Regions from separate parts of the Citrobacter sp. MNAZ 1397 genome, predicted to be linked through region 2. Evidence: predicted binding sites of a transcription regulator. Region 2 holds the regulator's gene; each other region holds the start of a gene.
The links. Region 2 encodes sigma-54, which starts transcription at its own class of promoters, with help from an activator protein. Its sites were predicted from a motif close to GTTGGCACANNTTTCGCTNT; they were not measured.

Region 1: L2097_RS22130 (circularly permuted type 2 ATP-grasp protein) is a predicted target of sigma-54. The motif match lies at 3,043-3,062, and genes of this name have one in related genera.
Region 3: L2097_RS14575 (gamma-glutamyltransferase family protein) is a predicted target of sigma-54. The motif match lies at 5,072-5,091, and genes of this name have one in related genera.

Annotation. Positions count from the first base shown of each region.
Region 1 covers NZ_JAKIVH010000005.1:104,007-111,290, reverse strand. The annotation lists gene L2097_RS22140 (transglutaminase family protein) at 1-644, opposite strand, end outside; gene L2097_RS22135 (alpha-E domain-containing protein) at 641-1,570, opposite strand; gene L2097_RS22130 (circularly permuted type 2 ATP-grasp protein) at 1,570-3,003, opposite strand; gene L2097_RS22125 (nitrous oxide-stimulated promoter family protein) at 3,517-3,861, shown strand; gene L2097_RS22120 (TOBE domain-containing protein) at 3,891-4,319, opposite strand; gene hypE (hydrogenase expression/formation protein HypE) at 4,448-5,458, opposite strand; gene hypD (hydrogenase formation protein HypD) at 5,455-6,576, opposite strand; gene L2097_RS22105 (HypC/HybG/HupF family hydrogenase formation chaperone) at 6,576-6,848, opposite strand; gene hypB (hydrogenase nickel incorporation protein HypB) at 6,839-7,284, opposite strand, start outside.
Region 2 covers NZ_JAKIVH010000004.1:340,027-347,310, reverse strand. The annotation lists gene mtgA (monofunctional biosynthetic peptidoglycan transglycosylase) at 1-698, shown strand, start outside; gene npr (PTS phosphocarrier protein NPr) at 737-1,009, opposite strand; gene rapZ (RNase adapter RapZ) at 1,006-1,860, opposite strand; gene ptsN (PTS IIA-like nitrogen regulatory protein PtsN) at 1,906-2,397, opposite strand; gene hpf (ribosome hibernation promoting factor) at 2,478-2,765, opposite strand; gene rpoN (RNA polymerase factor sigma-54) at 2,788-4,221, opposite strand; gene lptB (LPS export ABC transporter ATP-binding protein) at 4,270-4,995, opposite strand; gene lptA (lipopolysaccharide ABC transporter substrate-binding protein LptA) at 5,002-5,562, opposite strand; gene lptC (LPS export ABC transporter periplasmic protein LptC) at 5,531-6,106, opposite strand; gene kdsC (3-deoxy-manno-octulosonate-8-phosphatase KdsC) at 6,103-6,669, opposite strand; gene kdsD (arabinose-5-phosphate isomerase KdsD) at 6,684-7,284, opposite strand, start outside.
Region 3 covers NZ_JAKIVH010000001.1:3,100,446-3,107,729, forward strand. The annotation lists gene fadE (acyl-CoA dehydrogenase FadE) at 1-474, shown strand, start outside; gene L2097_RS14555 (amidohydrolase) at 585-1,355, shown strand; gene hpxK (allantoate amidohydrolase) at 1,491-2,732, opposite strand; gene L2097_RS14565 (pyridoxal-phosphate-dependent aminotransferase family protein) at 2,732-3,970, opposite strand; gene L2097_RS14570 (MurR/RpiR family transcriptional regulator) at 4,173-5,012, opposite strand; gene L2097_RS14575 (gamma-glutamyltransferase family protein) at 5,127-6,710, shown strand; gene hpxX (oxalurate catabolism protein HpxX) at 6,720-6,908, shown strand; gene L2097_RS14585 (AtzE family amidohydrolase) at 6,905-7,284, shown strand, end outside.

The DNA.
Region 1 (7,284 bases), on a different contig from region 2:
TCGAAACTCTGCCAACGGCCATCAAGCCAGGCCTCTGCCCAGGCATGCATTGCCACATGATCGGTATCCCGGCTATAAACATAGCCGCTCACGTAACGAGCCGGAATGCGCAGGCTACGGCAGCAGGCCAGGAACACGTGGGTATGATCCTGGCATACCCCTTTCCCTTTGGCAAAAGCGACGGCGGCAGTGTCATGTACCTGTGTGGCGCCAGGCGTATACGGCATTTTCAGGCGTAATTCCGCCATCAATTCCCCCAGGCTGCCAACCGCATCTTCTTCCCGGTAATAGCGTCGGGCAAATTCGCGAATCGGCGCGTCCGGGTCGGTTAACGGGGTCGTACGCAGGAACACCAGCGGAGAGAGCGATTCGCTGGCCTCTTCCTCTTCTTGTGCATTATCGGCGATCTCAACCACACCTTGAGCATGAATGATGATCTCTTGATGAGGGTGATCCAGGGTTAAGACATGCATCAGATTACCGTACGCATCGGTCGTCGCTACCGCCGAGGCGGGCAGCAGCAGATTCCATTCCTTAATATACTGACGGCCGGAGGTTTGCGGCGTCAGACGCAGATACTGCGTACTGAACTTCACCTCTTCATCGTAGTGATAATGCGTCAGGTGATTAATGGTCAGTTTCATAACGCCTCCAGATAGGTCTGGCGGATACTGTCAGCCAGCTCGTTGATTTTGGTAAGAAAACGGTTTAACCACTCCTGAAGGTCGTCGGCCAGAGCATCATCAAGCGAGCCGAAACGCAGCTCCACATGCAACTGATGGGCAAGACGCAGCGGAACGCGCGCCCGCTCGCTGCCAATCATCTCCAGCTGTTGGACCAGGTCGCCGACGCAGGCATGCAGTGAACGCGGTACGTCATTGCGAAACACCAGCAATTCGGTGACGGTTTCCCGACTGATCGGCTGGCGATAAATGCTGTGGTAGGCTTCACGGGCGCTCACCGCACGCAACAGTGTGTCGAGGCGGTAATATTCGCGTACCGGATCCGGATCGTTGCTGAGTTGCTGATCTTTGAGTGCCAGCAATTGCGCGGTGGCGAACGCACGTTCAATCAGGGTGCCGATACGGATAAAGCATTGGGCGTCGTTACGCAGCAGGGTGCCGAACATGGCGCCGCGGAACAGATGCGCTCGCTCTTTCACCCAGTCAAAAAAGGCGTCGATACCAATCTTATCCACTCCGGTCTGGCGCAGGTTGCGGATATCGATACGAGTGGTATTGATGCACTCCCACACTTCCGACGAAAGACTACCGCGCACGGCATGGGCGTTATTCCAGGCCATTTCAATACAGCTATAGATACTGCTCGGGTTCTGTCCATCAAGGGCAAAGAAATTCAGCAGATTATTCATACTGAACCGGGCATAACGCTCCTGAAACAGCTCATGCCCGAATGTCAGATTGAGCGGCAGGGCTAAATCATGCTGTTGCTGGCTGTGGCGCGGCATCATTGATAATTTGTAGGTCACGTCAAGGACGCGGGCAAAGCTCTCTGCCCGTTCCAGATAACGGGCCATCCAGTACAGTTCGCTGGCGGTGCGGCTTAACATTATTCATCCTCCTCCATCACCCAGGTGTCTTTCGTGCCACCCCCTTGCGAGGAGTTCACCACCAGCGAGCCTTCGGTCAGCGCCACGCGGGTCAGCCCGCCTGGCACCAGCCTTATCTCTTCGCCGTACAGCGCAAACGGGCGCAGGTCAATATGGCGTGGGGCCAGCCCTTCCTCGACAAAGGTCGGGCAGGTTGAGAGCGCCAGCGTGTTTTGCGCAATGTAATTACCGGGGTTCGCCAGCAGACGCTGACGGAAGGCATCGATTTGCGCCCGGGTTGAGCGGGGGCCGACCAGCATGCCGTAGCCGCCCGCGCCGTGGACCTCTTTCACCACCATCTCATCCAGATGGCCCAGTACGTAACTCAAATCTTCGGCTTTGCGACACTGCCAGGTGGGAATGTTGCCGAGGATGGGTTCCTCAGAAAGGTAAAAGCGAATCATGTCCGGCACGTACGGATAGATGGATTTGTCATCCGCCACGCCGGTGCCAATCGCATTGGCCAGCACCACGCCGCCCGCACGATAGACCGACAGCAAACCCGGTACCCCCAGCATTGAATCGGAACGAAATGCCAGTGGGTCGAGGAAGGCATCGTCAATACGGCGATAGATAACATCGACCCGACACGGACCTTCGGTGGTGCGCATATAAACGCCGCCTTCTTTGACGAACAGGTCAGCGCTTTCAACCAACTCCACCCCCATCTGCTGGGCAAGAAAACTGTGTTCAAAGTAGGCGCTGTTAAAACGTCCGGGTGTGAGTACCACCACACAGGGGTCATCAACGTAAGTGCTTTCACGCAGGGTTTGTAGCAGGTAACTGGGATAGCGCTCAACCGGCGCGATATGCGAACTGGCGAACAGATCCGGGTACAGACGCATCATCATCTTGCGGTTTTCCAGCATGTAAGAGACGCCGGATGGGGTGCGCAGATTATCTTCCAGCACGTAGTAGCCGCCATCACTGTCGCGGACCATATCGATGCCAGTGATATGGGCATAAATATTGTTGTGCAGATCGACGCCCTGCATACAGGGTTGATATTGCTCGTTGGCGAGCACCTGCTCACGGGGGACTATACCAGCATTGAGAATATGCTGGTGGTGGTAGATATCATACAAGAACGCGTTGAGCGCTTTTACCCGCTGGCGTATTCCTGCATCAAGCATCCGCCATTCATGGGCCGGAATGATGCGTGGCACGCTGTCGAATGGAATTAAACGCTCCGTTCCTCCTTCTTCACCGTAAACATTAAACGTAATGCCGACGCGGTGAAACAGCAGTTCCGCCTGCTCTTTCTTCTGGTGAATGGCATGCTGGTCAGTTTGCTGTAACCACTGCCACCAGGCGTCATAATGCTGGCGTTGCCGACCTTCTGCGGTGAGCATTTCATCGTAGTAAGGCGCGCTCGGAAGCGTCATTTTTATCATTGTCATCCCCTGCATTCCGCTTGATGAAGATAGAGTTAAAATGCAGAAAACATGCCAGCGCATCAAAAGCGCGGCTTATCACGCCATCGCGAGGCAGTGTGCACCGTTATGAGGAGTTACGGGCATAAAAACGCACCAGGATGACCTGGAGGCGGTAGAAAAAGAGGAAAGTTGGTGCAAGTGTAAAGATGGCTGCACCAGGTGGAAAAGGGCTGAGGGATTCCCGGTCATATTATGTTTTCAGCGATGACACCGCGTAATGAGAATAAAACCGTGACAGCAATGACTGGGCCCGGCTGAAAATCGATGAGGCGTTGACGGTTGACCGGGGCCGCCCGCAGGGACGCTGTACCGCGCCAGCGGCGATTTTCCTGGCCGGGAGCCCGGGTTGCCAGGGTGAGGGGACCGATCGTGCTCGCATTTTTGTGGGGATTCCTCTCGGAAAAGGGGGAATAAAGAGTTCGCCTGACTTGCTTAAAGATGTAAAATAAATACCTCTTTAAGGAGGCCGTCATGACGGGAAAACGCATTAACCGCGAAAAACTGACCATTCGCAAGATGATTGCGCTTTACCAGCAACACTGTCCGCAGGCTGTGGCGGATGATGCGCACTATCAGGCGTTGAATGATTTCGCCGATAAACGGCTGGATAAATGTGTTTTTGGCGAAGAAAAACCAGCCTGCAAACAATGCCCTGTGCACTGTTACCCGCCTGCTAAACGTGAAGAGATGAAACAGATTATGCGCTGGGCAGGGCCGCGGATGCTGTGGCGACACCCTGTTTTGACCATCCGTCATCTGATTGATGACAAACGTCCTGTTCCCGAACTGCCGGAAAAATACCGCCCTAAAAAATAACGCCGTGGCGGGCACGGCGTTATGACCTTTCAGGCGCGTGTGGCAATAAGAATGGAGGAGGCTTTAATGAGAGCAATCACCCGTTTGCCGGGAGACAGCTCCAGTGCTTCACAACTTTCATTGGTCACCACCGCCACCAGTTCAAAACCGGCGTCTGTTTTCACCTGCACCGTCGCGTTTACTGCACCTTCGGTCACCGCGTTAACCGCGCCAGCGAACTGATTGCGGGCGGAAAATTTCAGGCCGCAGTCTTCGGTCGCCAGTGTGACCCACGGCGCTTTTATCAGCGCGATGGCTTCTTTCCCGGGATTCAGGCCCAACGCTTCTTTACTGCTGGATGTGACGATAGCGACAAGTTTTGCACCCCCGTCCAGTATTAACTCCACCTCATCGTTCACCGCGCCGTGTGCGGTTACACTGACTTTACCGACGAGTTGATTACGTGCTGAAACAGCCATATTGCCTCCAGAAGAGTGAGAAAGAGTCAGTTATCTCAGGTCAGGGCCGGTTTATCCATAACCATTTTCTTATCATGGGTATTGTCGTGGCGCCGAAGTCTTTCCGTTCCTCCGGCGCGGACACGACATTAACAAATCCGGGGCAGGGGCTCGGCGTGCGGTAAGTCGAGAATTCGTTTCACCCCATACAAGCCTGCCAGCCGCACACCTTTTCGTTCGACCACTTCGCCGATGATCGCGGCATCCTGGCCGAGGGGATGCGCCCGTAACCGGGCAAGAACCTGCTGTGCCGCCTGGCGCTGTACGGCAATCACCAGCTTGCCTTCATTAGCAAAGTTCAGCGCGTCCAGTCCCAATAACTCGCAGACGCCGCGCACCGCCGTTTTCACCGGCAGGTCACGCTCATTGAGTTCGATACCATAACCGCTGGCGGCGGCGAATTCATGCACCACGGCGTTGACGCCGCCGCGCGTGGCATCACGCAACGCCTTCACGCCGGGAATATCGCGCAACTGCTGAATCAACGGGGTTAACACCGCGCAGTCGCTGGTCAGTTCTCCGTCCAGCCCCAGCTGTTCGCGCAAATTGAGAATGGTCGCTCCGTGATCGCCGAGCGTACCGCTAACCAGCAGCACATCACCGGCCTCAAGGGTGCTGGCACCCCAGCGAATATTGGCTGGAATGGCGCCAATGCCTGCCGTATTGATAAACAGTTTATCCGCCGCCCCGCGCTGCACGACCTTAGTATCGCCGGTAACAATGGCGATATCCGCACGACGCGCCGTTGCCGCCATGCTGGTGACCACGGCTTTCAGGGTCTCCATCGACAGGCCTTCTTCAAGAATAAAGCCGCAGGAGAGATAGCGGGGAATGGCGCCGCTTACCGCCACATCGTTCGCCGTGCCGCAAACCGAGAGCTTGCCGATGTCGCCGCCGGGGAAGAACAGCGGGTCGATAACGTAGCTGTCGGTGGAAAAAGCCAGTCGATCGCCGCTGGCGGCGAGGGCCGCAAGGTCAAGGCGCGCCTGATCTTCCTGTTCACTGAGCCATGGATTTGCGAAGGCGTCGATAAAAAGCTGACTGATAAGCTGTTGCATCGCCTGACCGCCGCTGCCGTGTGCCAGTTGGACTTCATTCATACTTCGCACTCCTGAGCACGATATTGATACCAGGCGGCGCAGGCGCCCTCGGAGGAGACCATCAGTGCGCCAAACGCGGTTTGTGGATTACAGGTATTACCGAAAAGCGGGCACTGGTGCGGTTTGCATTTACCGGTCAGCACTTCGCCGCAACGTGCGCGCGGGTCATCACAGGTTTGCTGAGGCGCTGGGTTAAAGTGGGCTTCGGCGTCAAAGCGCTGGTACGGCGCGGTTAAGCGCACCCCGGAATCGCCAATCAGCCCCAGCCCGCGCCATTCGCTGTCGCCCTGGACTGCAAATACCTCGCTGATGGCCTGCTGCGCCAGGCGGTTGCCTTCGTCCGGCACCACGCGGCGGTACTGGTTTTCTACCTGATGACGGGCGCTGATTTTCTGCTCCACCAGCATTAATACGCCTTGCAACAGGTCGAGTGGTTCGAAACCGGCCACTACCAGAGGACGCTGGAATTCCCCGGCGATAAAACCATAGGCATCGGTGCCGATGACCATGCTGACGTGGCCCGGCGCAAGAAACGCATCGATACCATTATCCGGCTCCTCCAGCAGGCTGCGCAGGGTGGGGATAATGGTGATGTGCTGGCAGAAAAAGAAAAAGTTACTGACATTCTGCCGCTTTGCCTGTTGCAGCGTGATAGCGGTGGCAGGCATGGTGGTTTCGAAGCCGAGGCCAAAAAAGACCACTTTCCGTTGCGGATTCTGTTTTGCCAGGGTCAGCGCATCCAGCGGGGAATAGACGATACGCACGTCCGCCCCGCGTGCTTTCGCCTGTAACAGGGAGCCGTTTTTTCCCGGTACCCGCATCGCGTCGCCAAAGGTGCAGAAGATCACCTCCGGATGGCTGGCGATCTCCACGCACGTATCAATGCGTCCCATTGGCAGGACACACACCGGGCAGCCCGGACCGTGGATAAATTCGATGTTTTCCGGCAATAACTGGTCGAGTCCGAACTTAAAGATGGCATGGGTGTGCCCGCCACAGACCTCCATCACGCGTAGCGGGCGCTTCGCGGTATAACTGAGCAGTGCGGCCCGCTCACGCAGGTGCGCGATAAGCTGCATGACCTGTTCCGGCGCGCGGTATTCATCCACAAAACGCATTATCTCTCCTCACCAAACAGCAGCGCGCCCACATCCGGCTCGACATCGTACATATTTTGCAGTGCCGCCAGCGTTTCGCGGGCCTCGTCTTCGTTTATCACGCTCATGGCGAAGCCCACGTGCACCAGCACCCACTGCCCAAGACGAGAATGCCCCGCTTCATCCGTGCTGCCCACCAGCGTTAAGTCGACATCGCGCTGTATGCCGCAGACATCGACTTTTGCCTGATTACCATCAATGGCGCTAATTTGTCCCGGAACGCCTATGCACATCGTTGGGTCTCCAGCCAGTCCAGCCATCTGTCCATCCCTTCGCCGCTGGTGGCGGAAACCAGGAAGACCTCAATCGACGGATTCACTTCGCGGGCATACGCGAGGCATTTTTCGACATCAAATTTGAGGTAAGGCAGCAGGTCGATTTTATTGAGAAGCATGATGGAGGCCGCAGCAAACATATGCGGGTATTTCAGCGGCTTGTCTTCGCCTTCGGTCACCGACAGCACGGCGACTTTGTGACGTTCGCCGAGATCAAAACTGGCCGGGCAAACCAGGTTGCCGACGTTTTCGATAAACAGAATGCCATTGTCCGCCAGCGGCAGGCGTGGTGCGGCGTCGGCAATCATTTGTGCATCCAGATGACACCCCTTGCCGGTATTCACCTGAATCGCCGGCGTGCCAGTCTCGCGGATACGCGCGGCATCGTTAACGG
Region 2 (7,284 bases):
AAATCAAAAAGCTATTACTCCGTGTGGTCCTGGCGCTGGGAATCTTCTGGGGCGGTGGTATTTTGCTGTTCAGTTTTATGCCGGTACCGTTTTCAGCCGTCATGGTCGAACGGCAAGTGGGGGCCTGGCTGACGGGGGATTTCGGTTATGTTGCTCATTCGGACTGGGTGGGTATGGACGAGATTTCACCCTGGGTGGCGCTGGCAGTGATTGCCGCTGAAGATCAGCGTTTCCCGGACCATTGGGGGCTTGATTTTGGCGCGATTGAAAAGGCCTTATCGCACAATGAGCAGCATGAAAATCGGATTCGCGGTGCATCAACCATTTCCCAGCAGACCATTAAAAATCTGCTGCTCTGGGACGGCAAAAGCTGGGTGCGAAAAGGCTTTGAAGCGGGTTTAACCCTGGTCACCGAGGCTGTCTGGACAAAGCGGCGTATTCTGACCGTCTATTTGAACATTGCTGAATTTGGCGATGGTATCTTTGGCGTGGAGGCGGCTTCGCAGCGTTATTTTCATAAACCTGCCAGCAAGTTGACGATGGCTGAGGCGGCATTGCTGGCAGCAGTATTGCCGAATCCGGTACGCTTTCGCGCTGATGCGCCTTCAGGGTATGTGCGCAGCCGACAGGCGTGGATTATGCGCCAGATGCGTCAGCTTGGAGGAGAGGATTTCCTGGCGCGCAATAAACTGCATTGATGATTCCCTCTCCGCCTGGAGAGGGAAAACGCGCGTTGTCAGTCTTCGTCAAACCCGGCGATAAAGAGCGCAATGACAGCCGCCAGCGCTTCTTCTTCCTGAGGGCCCGTCGCTTCTATCTCAATTTGTCGGCCCTTCGCGGAGTCCAGCATGAGAAGCGCAATCACACTATTAGCCTCGGCTTCGGTTCCCTCGTCGTTACGCAACAGTACCTCAGCATCAAAGCCCTGAACCAGTTCAAACAGTTTCATCGCCGGGCGCGCGTGCATACCCAGCTTATTGGTGATTTCAACAGTTTGTTTTACGGTCATGTTTTCCGTTTTTCCAGCGTACGATGACGAGACTGAACGTTTTTACCGCGTGAGCGGAAATAGTCTGCAAGCTGTTCAGCAACATAGACGGAACGGTGCTTACCGCCGGTACATCCAATCGCTACCGTTAAATAGCTGCGATTATTGGTTTCCAGCATTGGTAGCCACAGTTCGAGATAACTGCGGGTCTGGTAAATAAAATTGTGCACTTCCGTATGTCTGTCAAGGAAGGCTGCAACCGGTTTATCCAGCCCGGTCATCGGGCGTAATTTCGGGTCCCAGTGCGGGTTAGGCAAGAAGCGAACGTCAAACACGTAATCGGCATCAATAGGGATACCATGCTTAAAGCCAAAGGACTCGAACACCATAGTCAGTTCGCGCTCGCGTTTACCCAACAGTCGGGTACGGAGCATCTCGGCGAGTTCATGAACGGACATTTCCGATGTGTCGACGATGAGATCGGCGCGTGAGCGCAGTGGCTCCAGCAGATTACTCTCTTCATCGATGGCGCTTTCCAGCGACAGGTTTTTGCTGGAAAGAGGGTGCAGACGACGTGTGTCGCTGTAGCGGCGGATCAACGTGTTGCGATCGGCATCCAGGAACAGCAGTTGCGGAGAAAAATAATCCGGCAGGCTGCTCATTGCCTGCTCAAAAATTTCCGGCGATTCCGGCATATTACGCACATCGATGCTGACGGCGGCAGACGTCTGACGGTCAGCCAGCGTTCTTGCCAGCTCCGGCAAAAGAACGACCGGCAGGTTATCGACGCAGTAAAATCCCATATCTTCCAGGGCGCGCAGGGCCACTGACTTACCTGAGCCCGAACGACCACTCACGATCATCAGGACCATGGGCCAATTCTCCTCAGAACCAGCGACACAAGGGAAGCTGTTGCGTTACGCATCGTCATTTTCGCCTTCTGTCAGCGTGATGATCTGGTACAACTCTTCATCGCTTTGCGCTGAGCGCAGACGGCGACAGATGGTTTTATCCGCCAGACGCTTGGCCACCAACGAAAGCGTATGCAGGTGGGTTTTGGTCTGATCGGCGGGAACCAGAAGCGCGAAGAGCAGATCGACTGGCTGGTTATCAATAGCATCGAAGGCGATGGGTGTTTCCAGTTGCACAAAAACACCAACGGCACGAAGAGTATCTTCTTCGAGTTTTCCGTGAGGGATGGCGATACCGTTACCAATACCGGTACTGCCCATTTTCTCACGCGTCAGGATCGCTTCGAAGACCACTTGTGGTGGCAGGCTCAACTGCTTTGCTGCCAGTTCACTGATAATTTCCAGCGCACGTTTCTTGCTCTGGCAGTGAACACCACTACGGGTACATTCCTGGTTAAGGACATTGCTCAATTGAAGAGCGGAATCGTTATTCATCATAATTTCACCTAAGCGTCGCCAGTGCAGACACCCTGCCGGGTTGCGGCAGGGTGATACGCGCCAGACGAGTGCCCGGACAATTAGTGTTGTTTCAGTTTATCTTTATGTTTCGTGAGTTGCCGCGCCAGTTTATCAATTAAACCGTCGATGGCAGCATACATGTCTTGTCCTTCCGCACTGGCATGAATCTCCCCCCCGTTTACATGCAGGGTCGCATCCGAGATATGAGTCACTTTCTCCACTTTCAACACAACATAGACCTGATTGATCCTTTCGAAATATTGTTCGAGTTTGGCAAATTTCGCGGTAACGAATTCGCGCAGGGCCTCGGTTATCTCGACGTTATGTCCTGTGATGTTAAGCTGCATAGTGTCTTCCTTATCGGTTAAGTCACACCAGCTGTTTGCGCTGATTAGACGGCGGAATGGATAAAGACTCTCGATACTTCGCAACGGTTCGCCGCGCTACCATAATACCCTGATCGGAGAGCATGGTAGTCAGCTTACTGTCACTCAACGGCTTCGCAGGATTCTCTGCGGCAATTAATTTCTTCACCAGTGCGCGGATAGCCGTCGACGAGGCTTCGCCACCGCCTTCGGTATTCACATGGCTGGAGAAGAAATATTTAAGCTCAAAGATGCCACGCGGACTGTGCAGATATTTTTGGGTCGTGACACGGGAAATCGTGGATTCATGCATCTCGACGGCCTGAGCGATATCGGCCAAAACCATCGGTTTCATAAATTCTTCGCCTTGCTCGAAGAACGCCTGCTGCTGTTCAACAATGCAGCGGCTCACCCTTAACAGGGTGTCGTTGCGACTCTCAAGGCTTTTAATCAGCCATTTCGCTTCCTGCAGATTGCTACGGATAAACTGGCTGTCGGCATCGTTACGCGCACCACCGCACATGGCGGCATAGTGCTGATTGATCTGCAAACGAGGGATGCTGTCGGAGTTGAGCTCGACCGTCCAGCGCCCATTGTGCTTACGCACCAGGACATCAGGGATAACATACTCGGGCTCACCTGTCTGGATTGACTGACCCGGACGTGGATCAAGAGACTGGATTAAATTGACCGCCTCTTTCAGCACTTCTTCTTTCAGACGTGTTACGCGCATCAGCGTACGGAAGTCGTGGTTTGCGAGCAGATCCAGATGATCGCTGATGATTAAACGCGCTTCCTCACACCAGGGGGTCTCTTTGGCAAACTGAGAGAGCTGGATCAACAGGCAATCGCGTAGATCTCTGGCCGCGACGCCAACCGGATCGAAACGCTGAATACGTTTCAGTACCGCTTCGACTTCATCCAGACCGATCTCTTCATCGCCCATGCTTTCCAGGATGTCTTCCAGCGGAACGGTGAGATAACCTGTGTCATCAACAGCGTCGACAATTGAAGTCGCAATGGCGCGATCGGTGTCTGAGAAAGGGGTGAGCTCCACCTGCCACATCAGGTAATCTTGCAGCGACTGGGTGGTCTCTCCCTGATAAACAGGCAGTTCATCGTCAAGATAATCGGTGCTGCTGCCAGACGGGGTGCCAGCGGTATAGATTTCATCCCAACTGGCGTCCAGGGGCAACTCTTCGGGCATCTCTTTTTGTTCGAGAGCGTCGGCAGTATCCAGGCCTTCATTATCCTGAGATTGTTGCGCATCCACTTCTTCGTGAAGATCGGTTTGCTCAAGCAATGGATTACTTTCCAGAGCTTGCTGGAGTTCTTGCTGAAGTTCCAACGTGGACAGTTGCAGCAGGCGAATAGCCTGTTGCAACTGTGGCGTCATGGCTAGCTGTTGGCTGAGCCTTAATTGCAAACCTTGCTTCATATTCAGAGCAGTACTCTCCGACTAAACACGTCAATAAACCCTACCCTATCAGAGTCTGAAGTCTTCCCCAAGATATACGCGCTTAACATGTTCGTCTTCAAGGATTTGCTGAGGCGTACCGTGCGCGATCAAATGCCCCTGGCTGACAATATAAGCACGCTCACACACCGCCAACGTTTCGCGAACGTTGTGATCGGTAATCAACACGCCAAGCCCGCTATCACGCAGGTGCTCAATGATGCGTTTGATATCAATGACCGATATCGGGTCAACGCCGGCAAACGGTTCATCCAGCAGGATAAATTTAGGGTTTGCCGCCAGCGCACGAGCAATTTCGACACGACGGCGTTCGCCGCCAGAAAGCGCCTGCCCCATATTGTCGCGCAGATGTTCAATATGGAACTCTTCCATCAACTCATTCGCCCGATCCACGCGCTGTTCGGATGTGAGATCATCGCGAATTTGCAGTACTGCCATGAGATTGTCAAATACACTCAGGCGCCGGAAAATAGAGGCTTCCTGCGGCAAGTAGCCGATACCGCGACGCGCCCGGGCATGCAGCGGCAGCAGGCTGATATCTTCATCGTCGATGATGATATTGCCCGCATCACGCGACACGATACCCACGACCATGTAGAACGTTGTGGTTTTACCTGCACCGTTAGGACCGAGCAGCCCGACAATTTCGCCTGAATTGACTGTCAGACTGACATCTTCCACCACACGGCGGCCTTTGTAGGCCTTGGCGAGATTCTTTGCAGTTAATGTTGCCATAACGAATTAATTACTCTTTTTTTGCGCCGGAGCCGGGGTTTGATTGTTGTTCTTATCCTGCAACTGCGACGGCACCAGAACCGTCGTCACGCGTTTACCTTTATCGCTGAAAGCCTGCATTTTCTGCTCTTTCACCAGATAGGTAATTTTGTCGCCCGTGATGTTGCTATCAAGCTGTTCAAGGTAGGCATTGCCTGTCAGGACCACGAAGTCTTTTTCCAGCTCATAGTGCATCTGGGAAGCATGGCCTTTTACGGGTTTGCCGCTATCCTGCATCTGATAAAAGGTGGCAGGATTACCGTAGCCATCAATGATCTCTTTACCTTGCTGGCCACCTGGGCGCGTAACCACAACCTTGTCGGCGTTGATTTTGATGGTGCCCTGCGTTACGACAACATTGCCAGTGAAGGTCACCACATTCCCTTGCATATCCAGCGATTGCTGATCGGAATCGATATGGATAGGTTGCTCGGTATCGCCAGTTACCGCAAGCGCCGGAAGACTGGCGGCAAAAAGGACACTGGCCAGGGCAAAATTAAGGCTGAGTTTGTTTGTTCTGAATTTCATAGGAGCTTCTAACCTTTTCAATAAGCTCGGCGTTTTTGCTGCGTAAATTGCCGCGCATTTTCAGGCCGGTGGAATTAAATGTTGTTCCGTATAACGTGACTTGATCATCAGAGGCGACATCCTGCGTGATCAGGTTTATCTGGGCGTTATCCGTCGTGATTTTTCTCAGTTGAGCGTCCGCAGTCAGGGCGTTGACCTCAACATGCCCATAAAGATAAAGCATCCGGTCATTGGTCAGCTTCGCTTTATCCGCCTTGATGGACCAGTCAGGAATTTTATCTTTGTCGAAAGTCGTCAGCACTGGCTGGGTAAACCAGGTGATAGCATCAGCAGAATAGTATTCAACATGCTGTGCTATCAGCCGATAGTTCAACGCACCTTCCGGACTGTAGACTACCGTATCGGTATGCTCGCTTTTATACGTTGGGTCAGTATTGTTAACCGTAACTTGTTCAGTCTGTTCGCGATCGGCCAGGTTCACCCCAATCAGTATCAGTGCGACCAGTGACAGCACAATGATGACCCAACGTCTGGTTTTACTCATATTGATTGCCCTTTGGCCTCATCAAGCTTGCCTTGCGCCAGCAATAACAAATCACACACTTCACGAACCGCACCGCGTCCGCCTGCAATACGGGTGACATAATCCGCCCGGGGAATCAGCAGCGGATGCGCATCCGCCACCGCCACGCTTAAACCAATTTCTGCCATCACAGGCCAGTCGATGAGATCGTCTCCGACATACGCAACTTGTTCCGGTACCAGAGAAAGTTTGTTCAATAACTCGCGATAAGCTAACAACTTATCTGATTGTCCTTGATAGAGGTGCGTAATGCCCAGCGTTTCGCAGCGGTCTTCCATCAGTTTAGCTTTTCGGCCAGTAATAATGGCAACCTCAATGTCGGATGTTAATGCACAGCGGATACCGTAACCATCGCGGACGTTGAACGCTTTCAACTCTTCTCCATTATTACCCATGTAGATGGATCCATCCGATAAAACACCATCTACATCAAGAATTAACAGCTTAATTTTTTCTGCCTTCGCCATTACCTGCGTACTGACGGGTCCGTAGCATGTCGCAAGCGACGCTCCAACATTACTCATTCTTCGATCCTTTTTCACACCACGCCCGCGCGCAGCAAATCATGCATATGTACCACACCCAGCAATTGGTCGCCATCTGCAACCAAAACAGAGGTGATGTGGCGGGACTGCATCAGATTAAGCGCGTCCACCGCCAGTGTGCCAGGACGCACGCGGATACCTCCAGGCGTCATTACCTCAGCAATCCCTAAACTACGTACATCTGCGCCCATATCAAAGACACGGCGCAAATCGCCATCGGTAAAAATGCCTTCGATCTTCATCAGATCGTCGCAAATCACCGTCAGGCCTAAATTCTTACGCGTGATTTCGAGAAGAGCGTCACGCAGCGTGGCGTCTTTGCTCACATGCGGAATTTCATCCCCGGTGTGCATGATGTCATTGACCCGCAACAGGAGCTTACGTCCAAGCGCGCCGCCTGGGTGAGAAAGCGCAAAATCCTCAGCGGTAAAACCCCGGGCTTTCAACAGTGCGACTGCCAGAGCATCTCCCATTACCAACGCGGCGGTAGTGCTGGAGGTCGGCGCCAACCCTAATGGACAGGCCTCTTGCGGCACCTTCACACACAGATGAATATCAGCCGCGCGACCCATACTGCTGTCAGGACGGCTTGTC
Region 3 (7,284 bases), on a different contig from region 2:
GATCTGCTCTCCAACTTCCCAAACCGTGTTGTCGCGGGTCTGCTGCGCGTAGTGATTTTCCCGACCGGTCGCCACTATCTGGCACCGTCCGATAAACTGGATCATCAGGTCGCCAAAATTCTGCAAACGCCGTGTGCCACCCGTTCGCGTATTGGTCGTGGTCAGTATCTGACGCCGAGTGAACACAACCCGGTCGGTCTGCTGGAAGAAGCGCTGCTTGACGTCATCGCTGCCGACCCGATTCATCAGCGCATTTGTAAAGAGCTGGGTAAAAACCTGCCATTTACACGTCTGGACGCGCTGGCAAAAGAGGCGCTGGCCGGCGGGCTTATCAATCAGGATGAAGCTGAGATCCTGACAAAAGCCGAAACCAGCCGTCTGCGCAGTATTAATGTCGATGACTTCGAACCGGAAGAGCTGGCGACACAGCCGGTAAAACCGCAGGAAAAAGTGCGTAAGCCTCAGGCTGCATAACGCACACCCGGATAGCCCCCCACCCCGCTTCGTGCGGGGTTTTTTATTACCACAAATTCCCTTTTTCTCGTGCTAAAGTGTAAAAATGCTGTTTTAGGGGAGCTTAAATCGTGCCTGGTTTAAAAATTACGCTGTTGCAACAACCATTAGTCTGGATGGACGGTCCGGCCAATTTGCGCCATTTTGATCGCCAGCTTGAAGATATCACCGGGCGTGATGTGATTGTCCTGCCGGAAATGTTTACCACCGGTTTTGCCATGGAAGCGGCAAAGCAGTCGATGCCGCAAGAAGAAGTTGTGGCGTGGATGCAAACCAAAGCCCAACAGACGAACGCGCTGGTCGCGGGCAGCGCCGCGCTGCAAACGGAGCGTGGCCCGGTTAACCGCTTCCTGTTGGTCGAGCCGGAAGGGGCCGTTCATTTTTATGATAAGCGCCATCTGTTCCGCATGGCCGATGAGCATCATCATTACGAAGCGGGTAATGAGCGTGTGGTGTTTGAGTGGCGCGGCTGGCGTATTTTACCGCTGGTCTGTTATGACCTGCGATTCCCGGTCTGGTCGCGCAATCGCGATGATTACGACCTGGCGCTGTATGTCGCCAACTGGCCTGCGCCGCGTTCACTGCACTGGCAATCGCTATTGGTGGCGCGCGCTATTGAAAACCTGGCGTATGTCGCAGGTTGCAACCGTGTGGGAACCGACGGCAACGGGCATCATTACCGCGGCGACAGCCGGGTCATTAACCCGCAGGGCGAGGTTATCGCCACCGCCGAGCCGCACCAGGCTATCCGCATTGATGCCGAGTTGTCGATGACCGCCTTAAAAGAGTACCGCGAGAAGTTTCCCGCCTGGCAGGACGCCGATCCGTTTACGCTTGGGTGATATGACGTTCCCCTCCCCCTAACCCTCTCCCTGTGGGAGAGGGGACTGTAAAGTGCGGTCTAATGCCCTGGCTGCCTGGTTTTCTCCCTCTCCCTGTGGGAGAGGGCCGGGGTGAGGGTAACCGGCCGCACCGCACTACATCAGCTTACGCACCGCCTCACTGTATGCCCGCAACGCCTGGGCCACATCCTGCTGCTGCACGCTCTCGGCCGGGTGATGGCTGATCCCTCTGTCACACCGCACAAATAACATCGCCGATGGCCAGCGTTCCGCAATGGCGATAGCATCATGCCCGGCGCCGCTTGGCAGCAAGAGCACGCGCCCCTGCACTGCCTCAACGGCACCGGCCAGCACATTACGCAGGTGCGTATCACAAGGCGTTGCCGCGATGGTGTAAAAAATATCGGAGGTAAAGGCAACACCACGCGCCTGACCGATGCGCGCGGCTTCATCCAGCAAGGCGTTTAACAGCGTCTCCCGCAGCGCATCGTTCGGGCTACGAATATCCAGCGTCAGCGTCACCGCCCCTGGAATCACATTTACCGCACCCGGTTCGCACTGCAACGTACCCACCGTCGCCACCAGCTCCGGACCAGATTCCCGTGTTTTCTGTTCAACAAAACCGATCCACTGGGCGGCGGCGGTTAATGCATCGTGGCGATGGCTCATCGGCACGGTACCCGCATGCCCCGCTTCCCCACTAAACCGACAGGTCAACCTGCGCGCACCGTTAATCGCCGTAACGACGCCAAGCGGCAGATCTTCCTGTTCAAGTACTGGCCCCTGCTCAATGTGCAGTTCCAGATACGCCGAGAAATCTTCACGGGCACGTTCTGCCGTGGCGATACGCGTGGGATCCAGACCGGCATTGACCATCGCTTGCGCCACGCTAACACCCTGCGCATCCACACAATCCAGCCAGCCCTGCGGCCAGGTGCCGGTCAGGCCGCGGCTTCCCAGCAGCGTGATGTTAAAGCGTGTGCCCTCTTCGTCGGCGAACCCGACGATTTCAATAGCCTGAGAACCCCGGAGATTCTGACGGTGCAACCAGTCAACCACCTCGATGGCGGTCAGCACGCCGAGCATGCCATCGTAACGTCCGGCGTCGCGTACGGTGTCCAGATGCGATCCCAGCAACACCGCCTGGGCGCCGTCATTTGCTGCCTCGTAACGCCCACAAATATTGCCAACCGCATCCTGCCAGGTGACCATGCCCGCCTCCTGCATCCACTGCGCCACCTGCGCGTTTGCCCGCAGATGTTCAGTAGAGAGGTAAACCCGGGTCAGCTGACCCGGCGTTTCACTGATCTCTGCCAGCGTATCGCAGCGTTCCATTACCCGGCGCGCAGCGCGGTCAGCGTCATCGGCAGTCATCATTATGCAACCCCTTCGTACACGTCCCAGGCGGCCTGCATCCCCGCACCCTGTACGGTGCGGAAGCCCAGACGGTTCAGTACCGCTTCCAGCGCGGTGAGGGTTTGCAGCACACAATCTTTGCGCGCGTTATAGCCCATGGTGCCGATACGCCAGATCTTGCCCTGCAGCGGGCCAAACGAGGTGCCGATTTCAATATGGAAATCATCCAGCAGGCGCTTGCGCACCTCTTCACCATGTACAACAGAGGGGATCATCACTCCCAGCACGTTGTTCATCTTGTGGCGAATGTCGCCAAACACTTCCAACCCCATCCCCTGAATACCTGCGAGCATGGCGCGGCCGTGTAATTCGTGGCGGGCGATCAGCGCGTCCATTCCCTCTTCCAGCATGATGCGCGCGCATTCACGGGCGGCAAACAGCATGCTGGTCGCTTCGGTATGATGGTTCAGGCGTTCCGGCCCCCAGTAGTCCATCACCATGCCGAGATCGAAATAGTTGGAGTAGATCATCTCGTCATCGCCGTCCTGGTGCGTATCGGTACGGATCCCCTGCTCCACGCATTTACGCGCGCGGATGGCCTCTTCCATTTGTGGGCTCAGGGTAATCGGCGAGCTGCCTGACGGGCCACCCAGGCATTTCTGCAAACCAGCGGAGACCGCATCCAGCCCCCAGGCGTCGGTTTCCAGCGCGTTACCACCGAGCGATGCGGTAGCATCGGTATAGAACAGCACGTCGTGGCGTCGGCAAATGTCGCCCAGGTTTTCCAGCGGTTGCAGCAGCGTGGTGGAGGTATCGCCCTGCACCGTCAGCAACACGCGAGGCTTAACACGCCTGATGGCATCTTCAATCTGATCCGCAGTAAAGACTTCGCCCCAGGGCACTTCGATGGTGTGTACTTCCGCGCGGCAGCGGCGAGCGATTTCACACAGCAGATGCCCGAAACGGCCAAAGACCGGTACCAGCACCTTGTCGCCGGGGCGGATCGCAGAAACGAGGATCGCTTCGATGCCGGCGCGCGAGGTGCCATCCACCAGCATGGTCCAGCGGTTTTGCGTACGGAAAACGTCGCGGTAGAGGGACATAACCTCATTCATATAGCCGGTCATGACCGGATCATATTGCCCCACCAGTTGGCTCGCCATGGCACGTAAGACCCGCGGGTCAGCATTGATAGGTCCAGGCCCCATCAGTAAACGATGTGGCGGGTTAATTTGCGCAGATTGCTGAGAGTCGAACATAGACACATCCTTCGGTATACAAAAGTGATCGCCATGAAACAAAAGATTCTTGTAAATACTTTCTGCAACTAATGTGCCATAGAGAAAATGATGATACCAGCCTGCTATCAGGCTGATTTATGTATTTTTCAGACGAAATAAGTGCTGACCGCCTGCGCCATCAGGATCCCCAGAACTGGTGCAAAGGCACCAAATCAGTGCATCACCGTTGTTCCAGCTCATCGAGGTCTGTATACAGCGAGGCGATATTATGGATACGCTGGCGCCCCTCTGTCAGGGCACTATGCAGTAACGCGTTCGCCAGTAAATTCACCAGACTCATGGCGCTACTGTAGCTGTCGAACGCCGACACGCTGTCGAGCGGCAGGCCAAAATGCCAGCGGACAAGTGTGGTAATGCCTGACGCCTGCGGCTCGCTGATGGCAAGCGTCGGCACCCCCTGCTTTTGCAGCGCCTCCAGCACCGGGCGGATCACCCGCGGGCGACGGCGAAATGCGATCACCACCACCACATCCTGCTCCGTGATATCCACGAGCTCTTCCGCCAGCGTCTGCCCCGGCTGGGGCATCAGCCAGACCTGACCACGGATTTGCATCAGTTGTTGGCGCAAATGCAGGGCCACCGGCGCGCTGTTGCGCAGGCCAAGAATAAAGACGCGCCGCGCCGCGCCCAGCGCCTGCACCACATCGGCAAATTGCACGGCATCCAGCGAATTCACCCACTGGGTCAGGTTCGCCATCTCCTGCTTGTAGTGCCGCGCCAGCAACGTATTGCCCTGTACGGCATCGCGGTTTTCCGTCAGCGGCATGCCGCTCTGGCGCAGTGTACGTACCTCATCACGCATTTCTTTGAAACGATCATAGCCAAGCCGTTTAAACAGGCGGCTGACAGTGGCTTTCGACACGCCGCTCAGACGGGCCAGTTCGGCGCTGTTGTAGCTCATCAGATCATCAAAATGATCCATGATAAATGAGGCAACTCTCTGTTCTTGTGGAGATAATTCGTTGTAGCACTCACGTAAGCGCGTATCTAACTGCTGCATAGGCTCTCCTGCAACTTTCGTTTCACATTAAGCTGACACAGTGAAACGCTTGTCGTCAATCTGGAACAGCTCTTGCTTAGCTCTCTGACTTACCCGAACAAAGAGAGCATGACGATGCAAAGTAATATTGCCCCTTCCGGTATGGCGGTAACGCCCCACCACCTGGCCAGTGAATCGGCATTATCGGTGTTGCGCCACGGCGGCGATGCGATTGAGGCGATGGTGGCCGCGGCGGCCACCATTGCGGTGGTCTATCCCCATATGAATGGCATCGGCGGTGATGGTTTCTGGCTGATAGTGCCGCCCGAAGGCGAACCCCTTGCCATTGATGCCAGCGGCGCCGCCGGGCAACTGGCGACACAGGCGTTCTATGCGGGGCACAGTCATATTCCCCATCGTGGTCCGCTGGCGGCGCTGACGGTTCCCGGCACGCTCAGCGGCTGGGACGAGGCGCTGAAAGTATCGGCATCAATGGGTGGCGGGCAATTGCCGCTCTCCCGCCTGCTGGCAGATGCCATTCGTTACGCCAGCGAAGGGATTCCGGTTACGCAGTCGCAGGCCAGCGCCACGCAAAGTAAATACCCGGAACTGGTGGATGTGCCGGGCTTTAGCGAGACCTTTCTCGTTCAGGGCGATGTCCCTCAGGCCGGTAGCCGTTTCTGCCAGCCGCGTCTGGCGCGTACCTTAACCCGCCTCGCCACCGACGGGCTGGACAGTTTTTATCGCGGCGCACTCGCCGATCAGATGGCGGCGGAAATGAACGCCCTCGGACTGCCACTGACCGCCCAGGATCTGACGGCCCATCGTGCTCACCGCCGGGTACCGCTTCGTCTGTCCCACAGCCAGGGCGACATCTTCAATATGACGCCGCCGACGCAAGGGCTGGTGTCGCTGGCGATCCTCGGGATTACCGACCACCTGGACATGTCTCAGGCCAGTGAAGTGCAGACCATTCACCGCATCGTCGAAGCGACCAAACAGGCCTTTGGCCTGCGTGATCGTTACATCACCGACCCGCGCCACGTGACGCTACCGGTTCAAACGTTGCTGGAACAGGCGCCGTTACAAGTACTGGCAAACAGTATTGACGAACACCGGGCCGCGCCCTGGGGCCAGGGGAAAGGGCCCGGCGACACCGTCTGGATGGGCGTGATGGATAAAAACGGACTGGCGGTGTCGTTTATTCAGAGCATTTATCACGAGTTTGGTAGCGGCGTGGTACTGCCGGAAAGCGGCGTGCTGTTACAAAACCGCGGCGCGGCATTCAGTCTTGACCCGGCTCATTTGCTGGCGCTGGTGCCCGGCAAACAGCCGTTCCACACCCTCAACCCGGCAGCCGCACGGCTGAAAGATGGCCGCACCATGGTCTACGGCACGATGGGCGGCGACGGGCAGCCGCAAACGCAGGCCGCCATATTTACCCGTCACGTGATGCAAAACATGCCCCTACAGGAAGCGGTATGCGCCCCTCGCTGGTTGCTGGGCCGCACCTGGGGGCAGACGTCCGATAGCCTGAAGCTGGAGGGGCGGTTCAGCGAGGCCACATATCAGGCGCTGCGTGACCTGGGCCATGACGTGGAATGGTTGCCGGGACTGAGCGAAGCGACGGGGCACGCGGGGGCGATTGTGCGTCATCCCAACGGCATGCTCGAAGGGGCATTTGATCCACGCAGCAACGGCAGCGCGGCCGGTTTTTAAGGAGTCATCATGAGCGATAACACACTCGACTGGCCGACATACATCCGGCTGATGGAACAATTACTGGCGGTACCGCTGGACGATGCACGCCGGGCGGAGCTGGAAGTTCAGCTTACCCGCATCGCAGCCATGGCGCAGCCGCTGATGGCCTTTCCCCTGCCGCACCGCCAGGAAGGCGCAGGAGAGTATCGGCTATGAGCTTATCCATTCGGGACATTCAGCAAGGACTGCGTAGCAAAACGTTTAGCGCGCGCGAACTGGCACAGCAATCACTGGCGTTGATTGAGCAGGCAAACCCTGACATCAACGCCTTCACCGGCGTAACCGCGACACGCATGCTCACCGAAGCCGCACATATCGATGCGCGCCGGGCGGCAGGCGAAACACTGCCTGCGCTGGCAGGCGTGCCCTACGCGGTGAAAAACCTCTTCGACGTCGAGGGCGTGACCACGCTGGCGGGGGCAAAGCTGTTCAGCACCCAGCCCCCCGCAACAAAAGATGCTTTCGCCATTCGCCAGCTTGCAAATGCGGGCGCAACGCTGGCCGGCACGCTCAATATGGATGCCTATGCCTA